One region of the Pseudomonas sp. GL_135 genome, then DNA from elsewhere that is predicted to be linked to it. Evidence: riboswitches for the same ligand, from Rfam matches in the RefSeq annotation. Region 1 holds a riboswitch; the other holds the start of a gene.
What was found. A riboswitch is a leader RNA that binds a small molecule or an ion and turns the genes downstream of it on or off. The one in region 1 is predicted to bind cobalamin.

Region 1 (4,207 bases):
ACCAGACCGACGAAGCCGATGGAACCGACGATCGACACCATCACCGCCGTCATCAGCGCGGCGGTGAGGATCAGCACCGCCTGGACGCGGCGCACCGGAATGCCCAGCGAAGCCGCCGAATCGCTGCCAAACGTGAAGGCATCCAGCGCGCGCCGATGCCACAGGCACACCAGCAAACCGAGCACCACGACCGGCACCGACAGCGCCACCGACGACCAGCGCACGCCGCTGAGATTGCCCAGCAACCAGAACATGATCCCGCGGGCCTGCTCGGCATTGGCCGACTTGGTGATCAGGAAGGACGTCAGGGCGTTGAACAGCTGCGACCCGGCAATGCCCGCCAGGATGATCTGGCCGGCAGCGGTCTGGCCCCGCGAGGAGCGGGCGAGCAGGGCGACCAGCGCGAACGCGGCGATCGCGCCGGCAAACGCTCCGGTCGAGAGAGAAATCGTACCGGCGCCGATGCCGATGATCGCCACCAACACTGCGCCGGTCGACGCGCCCGCAGAAATACCCAGCAAGTAGGGATCGGCCAGCGGGTTGCGCAGCAACGATTGCAGGACCACGCCCGACACCGCCAGCCCTGCGCCGCAGGTGGCGGCAACGATGGCCCGGGTCAGGCGGTAGTTCCAGACGATGCCCTCGTCGATCGGGTCGAGGGGATAGCCTGCGGCCCACAGCTTGTTCGCCAGCACCTGAACGATCACCGGCAGGCTGATTGATGTCTCGCCAATCGCCACGCCCGCCAGCACCGCCAACGCCAGCAACGCGGCGGCCCAGGCACCGTGGCCGAAGATTCGGACGATGCTCGACCGGGGCATGCTGAATGACGTCATTGCGCTTGAGTGGCCTGAGCCAGTTGCTCGATGCCGTCAAACAGTCGCACGCTGGACTCCATGGCGCTGGCGTCCATGATCACGATGCGATTGTTTTTCACCGCATCCATATTGCGGGTGACCGGGTCAGAGCGGAGAAACGCCAGCTTCTTCTCGTGATCGTCGGCCGGGAAGCGGCGACGGTCCATGCGCGCGATGACCAGCACGGTCGGGTTGGCCTTGGCGATGGTTTCCCAGCCCACGGTCGGCCATTCCTCGTCGGAGTCGATGACGTTGCGCATGCCGAGGGTGTCGAGCATGAAATTGGGAATGCCCTTGCGCCCGGCCACGTAAGGGTCGACGTTGATGTCCGGGCTGGAAAACCAGAACACCGCCGAGAGGGGTGGATTGGCATGGGCTTTCGCCTGCGTCACCGCCTGGGCCAGCCGGGTTTGGTAACCCGTGATCAAGTGCTCGCCACGGTCCTGCACATCGAAGATCTGCGCCAGCTGTCGCAGGCTTTTGTACAGGGTGTCGATGCGGAAGGCTTCGAGGCGCGTGCCGTCGGCGCCCACCCGGTTGTTCTTGCCCTCGCAATCGGACGGCAGGATGTAGGTCGGGATGCCCAGATCGCGAAACTGCTCGCGGGTGCCGACGGCGCCCTGGGGCCCGACCATCCACTCAAACTGCACCGGCACGAAATCCGGGCGTTTGCCGATCACTGATTCAAAACTCGGCGCGTTGTCGGCCAGGCGCTCGATGCCGTCGTTGAGGGTTTGGTACTGGGGCAGCACGGGATTGAACCACAGCGAAGTGCCGATGACGTTCGGGCCCAGGCCGAGGGCGTAGAGCATCTCGGTGGCGGCCTGGCCAATGGTCACGGTTTTCTGCGGGGCGTGGGTGAAGGTCAGCGGTTCGCCGCAATTGTCCACGGTCAAAGGGTAGGCGGTCGACGCCGCAAAACCGGCGGTGGGCAAGGTCAGCGTGACGAGCAGGGCGGCGAGGCGGCGCAGCGGCATGAACAGCGATCTCCAGAAAGCCTGAGTGCTTGGCGAAGCAGGCGCTGGAAAGTCCACCCGACGGGCGCCCTAAGATGAGGGCGAGCACAGCGTGCGCGAGCGACGCGCGAACGGGAGTCCTTCCCCGGACACCCCGCCGGTGAATGAATATGCTGGCCGGCAGGTCTCCTGACTGGCGCATCATCGCCATGCTTCGGCCTTCCCGGGGTGACCCAGTGGCAAACAGGAAGCAGGGCTCAGCGCCTACAGTTGCGGGGACAGTTCCGTTTCAGCGCGCAGCGCGCTTGGGGATTCCCTATTAATTCCGAGTGGAAACCGGCGGCGGGGATACTAAACGATTCGGCGGGGAGAGGCGAATGCGGCGGCGGTGCATCGTTGGACCGAGCGACCTTCGACACCGGGCAGCAGCTGGACCGACGCAAAACTTTTGGGAGATGCAAACCTGTGGGAGTGACCGGGGTGGCGTTCCACCTTGCTCACGAAGAGGACAGTACATCCGCTAAATCTTCAGCGGCTGGAATGCAGCCTTCGTGAGCAAGCTCACTCCCACAGGGTATGTGTTTGCCATTCAATCTGGCGTGGGTCGGACACTGGGCGTTTAAAACTTGAACGGCCAACCCACGATCTTCTTCGGCCGTGGCGTCGAGTAGGTCCGCACTTTCGAGGTCTTCAACCCCAGACGCACCAGCGATTCGGCCAGCGCCACCGCTGCGGTGACGCCATCCACCACCGGCACGCCGGCACGGTCGCGGATGAGTTGATCCAGCCCGGCCATGCCGCCGCAGCCCAGGCAGATCACTTCGGCCTTGTCGCGGATCACCGCTTCGATGGCCTGCTCAACGATGGCTTCGACCGCACGCTCGGGCGATTCTTCCAGTTCCAGCACGCTCATGCCGCTGGCCCGCACCGACGCGCAACGCTCGTACACGCCGGCCAGCTTCAAACGGTCTTCGATCAGTGGCACGGTTCGGTCCAGCGTCGTGACCACGGCGTATTTATGCCCCAGCAGCATCGCCAGGCTGGCCGCGGCTTCGGTAATGTCCACCACCGGCACGTCGAGCAGTTCCTGCAAGCCCTCGCGGCCGTGCTCGCCGTAGCCGGCTTGAATCACCGCGTCATAAGCCCCTTCGTAGGACATGACCCGATCCATCACCGCAATGGCCGCCAGGTAACTTTCGAAATTGCCTTCCACTGACTCGGCGCCGAAGCGCGGGGTCAGGCCGATGATTTCGGTACCGGGGGAGGCCACGCTGCGGGCCTGTTCGGCAATGGTCTCGGTCATGGATGCGGTGGTGTTGACGTTGACGATCAGAATTCGCATGGACAGATCTCGCGCAGAAAACAAGGCCGGGCGTCTGGCCCGGCGTCGTTGCCCACGATATCAGTCTTTCATCGGCACGGGCGCCTGCAGGGCAATGAAGCCCTGATCGCGCATGGCCTGCCAGAAACCATCCGGCACCTGTGCGTTGAGCGCGGTGACGTCTTCGATGATCCGCGAGGGCCGGCTGGCACCTGGAATCACCGCTGCCACCAGCGGGTTGGCGAGGACGAACTGCAGCGCCGCCGACTTGATGTCGACCTGATACTGCCGGGCGATCTCCTGAATGTGCGCCACCTTGTCGAGCATTGCCGGCGATGCTTCCTGATACTCGAAATGCTTGCCGCCCACCAACACGCCGGAGCTGTAAGGCCCGCCGACCACGAACTCGGCGTTGTGCTGGCGGGCCTTGTCGAACAGCCGTTGCAGCGGCTGGTCATGGTCGAGCAGCGAATAACGACCGGCGAGCAGGAAGCCGTCGGGCTGGGCCTCTTCCAGGTCCAGGGTCAGTTCGCACGGCTCGACGCGGTTGACGCCAAGGCCCCAGGCCTTGATCACGCCTTCTTCGCGCAGTCGGGTGAGGGCACGGAAAGCGCCGGTGCGAGCGATGTTGAAATGCTCGATCCAGGCATCGCCGTGGGCGTCCTGGGCGACGTCGTGAACAAACACGATGTCCAGCCGATCGGTGTTCAAGCGTTTCAGGCTCGCTTCAATGGAACGCAGCGTGGCATCGGCGGAGTAATCAGTGACGATCTTGTTTTTCAGGCCTTCAGCGAACGGACCGCTGCGGGTCTCGGTGTCGATCTCGTCGGAAATCAGCCGACCGACTTTGGTGCTCAGGGTGTACGCGTCGCGGGGGACGCCGGCGAGGGCCTTGCCCAGACGCTGTTCGGACAGCCCGGCGCCGTAGATCGGTGCGGTGTCGAAGTAGCGAATGCCCTGGTCCCAGGCGGATTGAACGGTGGCCGCCGCTTCCTCTTCGTCGATGGTGCGGAACATGTTGCCCAGCGGCGCGGAGCCGAAGCCGAGGCGGCCGATGATCTTGTCGTGCAAAC
Region 2 (4,207 bases), 690 kb from region 1:
GATTGCGGTTGCCAGCGCAAACGTCGCATGGGGGCTCTTTCGGCGGGGTATGGCCAGGGTCGCGGGCGAGCCGGTCAACCGCGTCGCCATCGCCAGCGCCGCGCTTTCTGCCACGCCGTAGCAGCCGGTGCGTTCAAAGGCGATGTCCGAGCGATGGCTCAGCTGTGCCTCGTAAGCCGCTAGATCATCCGCACTGAAGAACCCAATCGTCAGCCCCAAGCCATGGCCCAGTTCCAGCAATCCCGCCTCAGCCGACTTGCCGTCAATGGAGGCGAGGGCGGCAACGTCCTTTAGCTGAAGCTGACATTCGCGCAGACCATCCTCCATCAACTGCCGAAGCTCCAGCGCCGAACAGCCGCGCTGGCAGCCCAGACCGACCACCCACAGCGGTCGATCGCGCAACTCGTTCACAGAGCAGGGTTCAAACCGGCTTGCGTCGCGGGCATGCCACTACGACGAAACAGCCAGGCGCTGATCCAGCCCAGGGCAATCCAGAAAACCGCATTGGTCAGCAGCGACGCAATCTTGAATTGCGCTTCAAGGGCTTCCGGGGCGAGTGCCGAATGCACCGCCGGCTGAGGGGCGCCGACGATATGCGGCACCACCAGAATCATTGCGCCCACAACCTTCAACAGCCAGTGCCGGGCAAACACCATCAACGCCAACCCTGCAGCCGTGGAGGCAGCAGTGCCCACCCACCAGATCTGCCGTTGGGTCAGGTCCGCCGCGACGGTACCGGGCAGTTCGGGCGGCAGACCAAGAGTGGGCGCCAGCACAAACACGGCATAACCGGCCAATCCCCACAGCACGCCTTCGCGAGCACTCGTCGGCGTACGCAAGGTGTACAAGGCCGCCAGCATCAGCGCGAAACCGACCGCGACTACCAGATTGCCACCCGTGGTGGACAGCACGCGCTGCCAGCCGTCTTCAGGCTCCCAGGCTTCGGCGTCATGAACGTGGCCGGCCATCGCACCGTCGGCGTGCTCGTGCATCTCGGTAGCCGGAGCCTTTTCGTAGGTCTCCGCCTGCAGGATCAACGGCGCGACCGAGAAGCTCTGCAGCAGTGTCAACAACAGGGCGGCGAGCAGTCCGGTGAACCCGGCCGTTTGCGCAATTCGCTTGAACATGGCGGCAGGTCTCAATGGCAAGGGAAGGCGGAGCTGTGACGGGTGTCGTGTGCCGCGTTGTGCACCGCATCGATGTGGGAGAAACCGGCGAAGTACACCAGAAATGCACCGAGAAACATCGCGCTGACGGCGGCAACAAGGCGCTGGCTTTGCGTGGCAGTCACGGCCGTTGTGGTGTTGCTGGCGGTGCCGGACGTCTGGCGGGGTGTGCTGATGGACATGGCGCTTCCCTCTGAAGTGGTTTCAGCGGACGGAAAGGCGCAAAGACACCGCAGGCGAATGCCGGCAGTGCTCAACAGCGCCCGCCCACCGCGGGTTGTTATGGTGTGTTGTCGGGCCGGTCTCCGGGCTCGCGAGGGGCACATGCATCAGCCGTTACAGCCATCGTGCCTTCAAGAATCGCCTTCCCATATCGATGCCGACACAGTGGATCTGACTCTTCACTCGCTTACCGTTGCGGGGGCAGCACCGGACTGATGCACACCCGAAGGTCTGCACGCACCGGTTTCCCGTTTCACCCTGTGAAGGGCACCCGTAACAAGGTGTGTAGAAGACCACGCACGGTTCGAGTCGTCAATCTTAGGGTCATTCGGTGCGTCAATCGGCGCGGCAATCACTGCAACGGCGCGATTGACCGGCCTGCGGTCACTGCGTAGCCTTGCGCACTTGAGGTTCGCCGGCCGCCTTTTCATGTATCAAGGCCACCGGCGCTAAGAAGGGAATGCGGTTTCAAGCCGCAGCTGCCCCCGCAACTGTAAGCGGACAGTTTCATTGCACAGCCACTGCGCGAGCGGGAAGGCGCGATGAATGCCAGTCGCCTGACGATGCCTGTCAGCAACCGGACGCCGTGAGCCAGGAGACCTGCCTCGAATCGGACCGCCTGCAAGCGGCCGAGGAATTCCACTACAACCGGGCGGGGTGATCCGGTGGCGAATCGAACCGCGCGCCTGCTTCGGCCGGCCCTGCGCTGTTTTCGTCCTCGTTGCCCCGCCGCACGCCTGAGGGCAACCGATGAAAACACTGGCCAAACTTCCCGTCACCATCGTCACCGGCTTTCTCGGCTCGGGCAAAACCACCTTGCTGCGGCACATGCTCGACAACGCCGAAGGACGACGCATCGCCGTCATCGTCAATGAATTCGGCGAGCTGGGCATCGACGGCGACATCCTCAAGCAGTGCACCATCGGCTGTACCGAAGAAGAGGCCGTCGGTCGCGTTTACGAACTGGCCAACGGCTGCCTGTGCTGCACCGTTCAGGAAGAGTTCTTCCCGGTGATGCAGGAACTGGTCGCCCGCCGCGGCGACCTCGATCACATCCTCATCGAAACCTCGGGCCTGGCCCTGCCGAAGCCGCTGGTGCAAGCCTTTCAGTGGCCGGAAATTCGCAACGCCTGCACCGTCGACGCGGTGATCACCGTGGTCGACAGCCCGGCCGTGCTCGCTGGCACCTTCGCCGCGTTTCCGGATCAAGTCGACGCCCAGCGCAAGCTCGACCCGAACCTTGACCACGAATCCCCGCTGCACGAGCTGTTCGCCGACCAACTGGCCAGCGCCGATCTGGTCGTGCTGAACAAGGCCGACATGCTCGACGCCGATGCGCTGGCCGCCGTGCGCGCAGAAGTCGCCGAAGAATTGCCGCCAGCGGTAAAAATCGTCGAAGCGAACCGGGGGCAGCTGCCGATCAGCGTGTTGCTGGGGCTCGGCGCCGAATCCGAGCTGCACATTGATGGCCGCAAGACCCATCACGATCACCACGAAGGCGACGATCACGATGATCACGACCATGACGCCTTCGATTCCATCTCCATTACGCTGCCCCAGGCGGACGAATCGCTGTTGCTTGACGCGCTGACCCAGGCCGTCGTCCAGCACGGCATCCTGCGCGTCAAAGGCTTCGCTGCGATTCCCGGCAAACCCATGCGCCTGCTGGTGCAAGGCGTCGGCACGCGCTTCGACAAGCATTTCGACCGCGCCTGGAAGCCTGACGAAGCCCGGGAAACCCACCTGGTGCTGATCGGCCAGGAGCTGGACCCCGGCGTCCTCGAAGCGCAATTGCGCGCAGCTCTCTCAGCGATCAAAGGCTAACCATGCACCTGCTGCGCACTCAGCCCGGCGGCTTCGTTCCTGACGACAGCATCGCTGACCTGGGCCAGACCCCCGCCGAGCTGGTGATCCTGTGCAGCGCCGACTCGAATCTGGCCCTGCTGGCTGAAACCGCGCAGCAACTGCCGGGTGACTACCCGAGCCTGCGCCTGGCCAATCCGATGCAGGTGCAAAATCATGCATCGGTGGATTTGTACGTCGACGAGGTGCTGCGCCACGCCAAAGTCATCCTGATTTCCCTGCACGGCGGCATCGGCTACTGGCGTTATGGCGTCGAGCGGCTGGTGGAACTGGCGGCAAAGGGGGTGAAGCTGATTCTGGTGCCGGGTTGTGATCGCCCGGACCCCGAGCTGAGCGGCCTGAGCACGGAGTCTGCCGAAGACCGTGATCGGCTCTGGCATTACCTGCGTCAGGGCGGCAAGCACAACGCGCTGGCGCTGTTCAACTTCATCGCCACACGCTGGCTGGGCGGCGACTATCCCTGGGTCGAGCCGCAAACCTTGCCGCGCACCGTCATTTACCATCCGCAGAACACCAACGCCGATTTGGCCCGCTGGCAGGCCGATTGGCGCGCGGATCAGCCGGTCGCCGCCGTGCTGTTTTATCGCTCCCACTTGCAAGCGGCAAACACCGGTTTCATCGATGTGTTCTGCGAGCGCTTGTCGGCCCAGGGATTGAACCCATTACCGATCGCTGTCGCCAGCCTGAAAGAAGCCGGCTGCATGAGCGCGATACAGGATTGGCTCGACGAGGTGGACTGCGAGGTCATCCTCAACACCACCGGGTTTGCTCAATCGAACCCGGAAGCGCCGGATGTACGACCGTTTCGCCGGGACATCCCGGTCATTCAGGCCATTTGCGCCCAGGACAATGAACCCGCCTGGCGGGCAAGCGCCCAAGGGCTGGGCCCCCGCGACCTGGCGATGCACATCGCGCTGCCGGAACTGGACGGTCGCATCATCAGCCGGCCGATCAGC

Region 2: another riboswitch for cobalamin. It lies ahead of cobW (cobalamin biosynthesis protein CobW); the one in region 1 lies ahead of AC3ISG_RS13575 (ABC transporter substrate-binding protein).

The regions. Positions count from the first base shown of each region.
Region 1 is NZ_CM174408.1:3,067,318-3,071,524, reverse strand. Features, by position in the region: gene AC3ISG_RS13580 (FecCD family ABC transporter permease) at 1-821, opposite strand, end outside; gene AC3ISG_RS13575 (ABC transporter substrate-binding protein) at 833-1,834, opposite strand; cobalamin riboswitch at 1,976-2,169, opposite strand; gene AC3ISG_RS13570 (aspartate/glutamate racemase family protein) at 2,433-3,155, opposite strand; gene AC3ISG_RS13565 (aldo/keto reductase) at 3,216-4,207, opposite strand, start outside.
Region 2 is NZ_CM174408.1:2,372,328-2,376,534, forward strand. Features, by position in the region: gene AC3ISG_RS10570 (cobalamin biosynthesis protein) at 1-411, opposite strand, end outside; gene AC3ISG_RS10575 (CbtA family protein) at 408-1,127, opposite strand; gene AC3ISG_RS10580 (CbtB domain-containing protein) at 1,139-1,348, opposite strand; cobalamin riboswitch at 1,446-1,678, opposite strand; cobalamin riboswitch at 1,780-2,010, shown strand; gene cobW (cobalamin biosynthesis protein CobW) at 2,139-3,212, shown strand; gene cobN (cobaltochelatase subunit CobN) at 3,215-4,207, shown strand, end outside.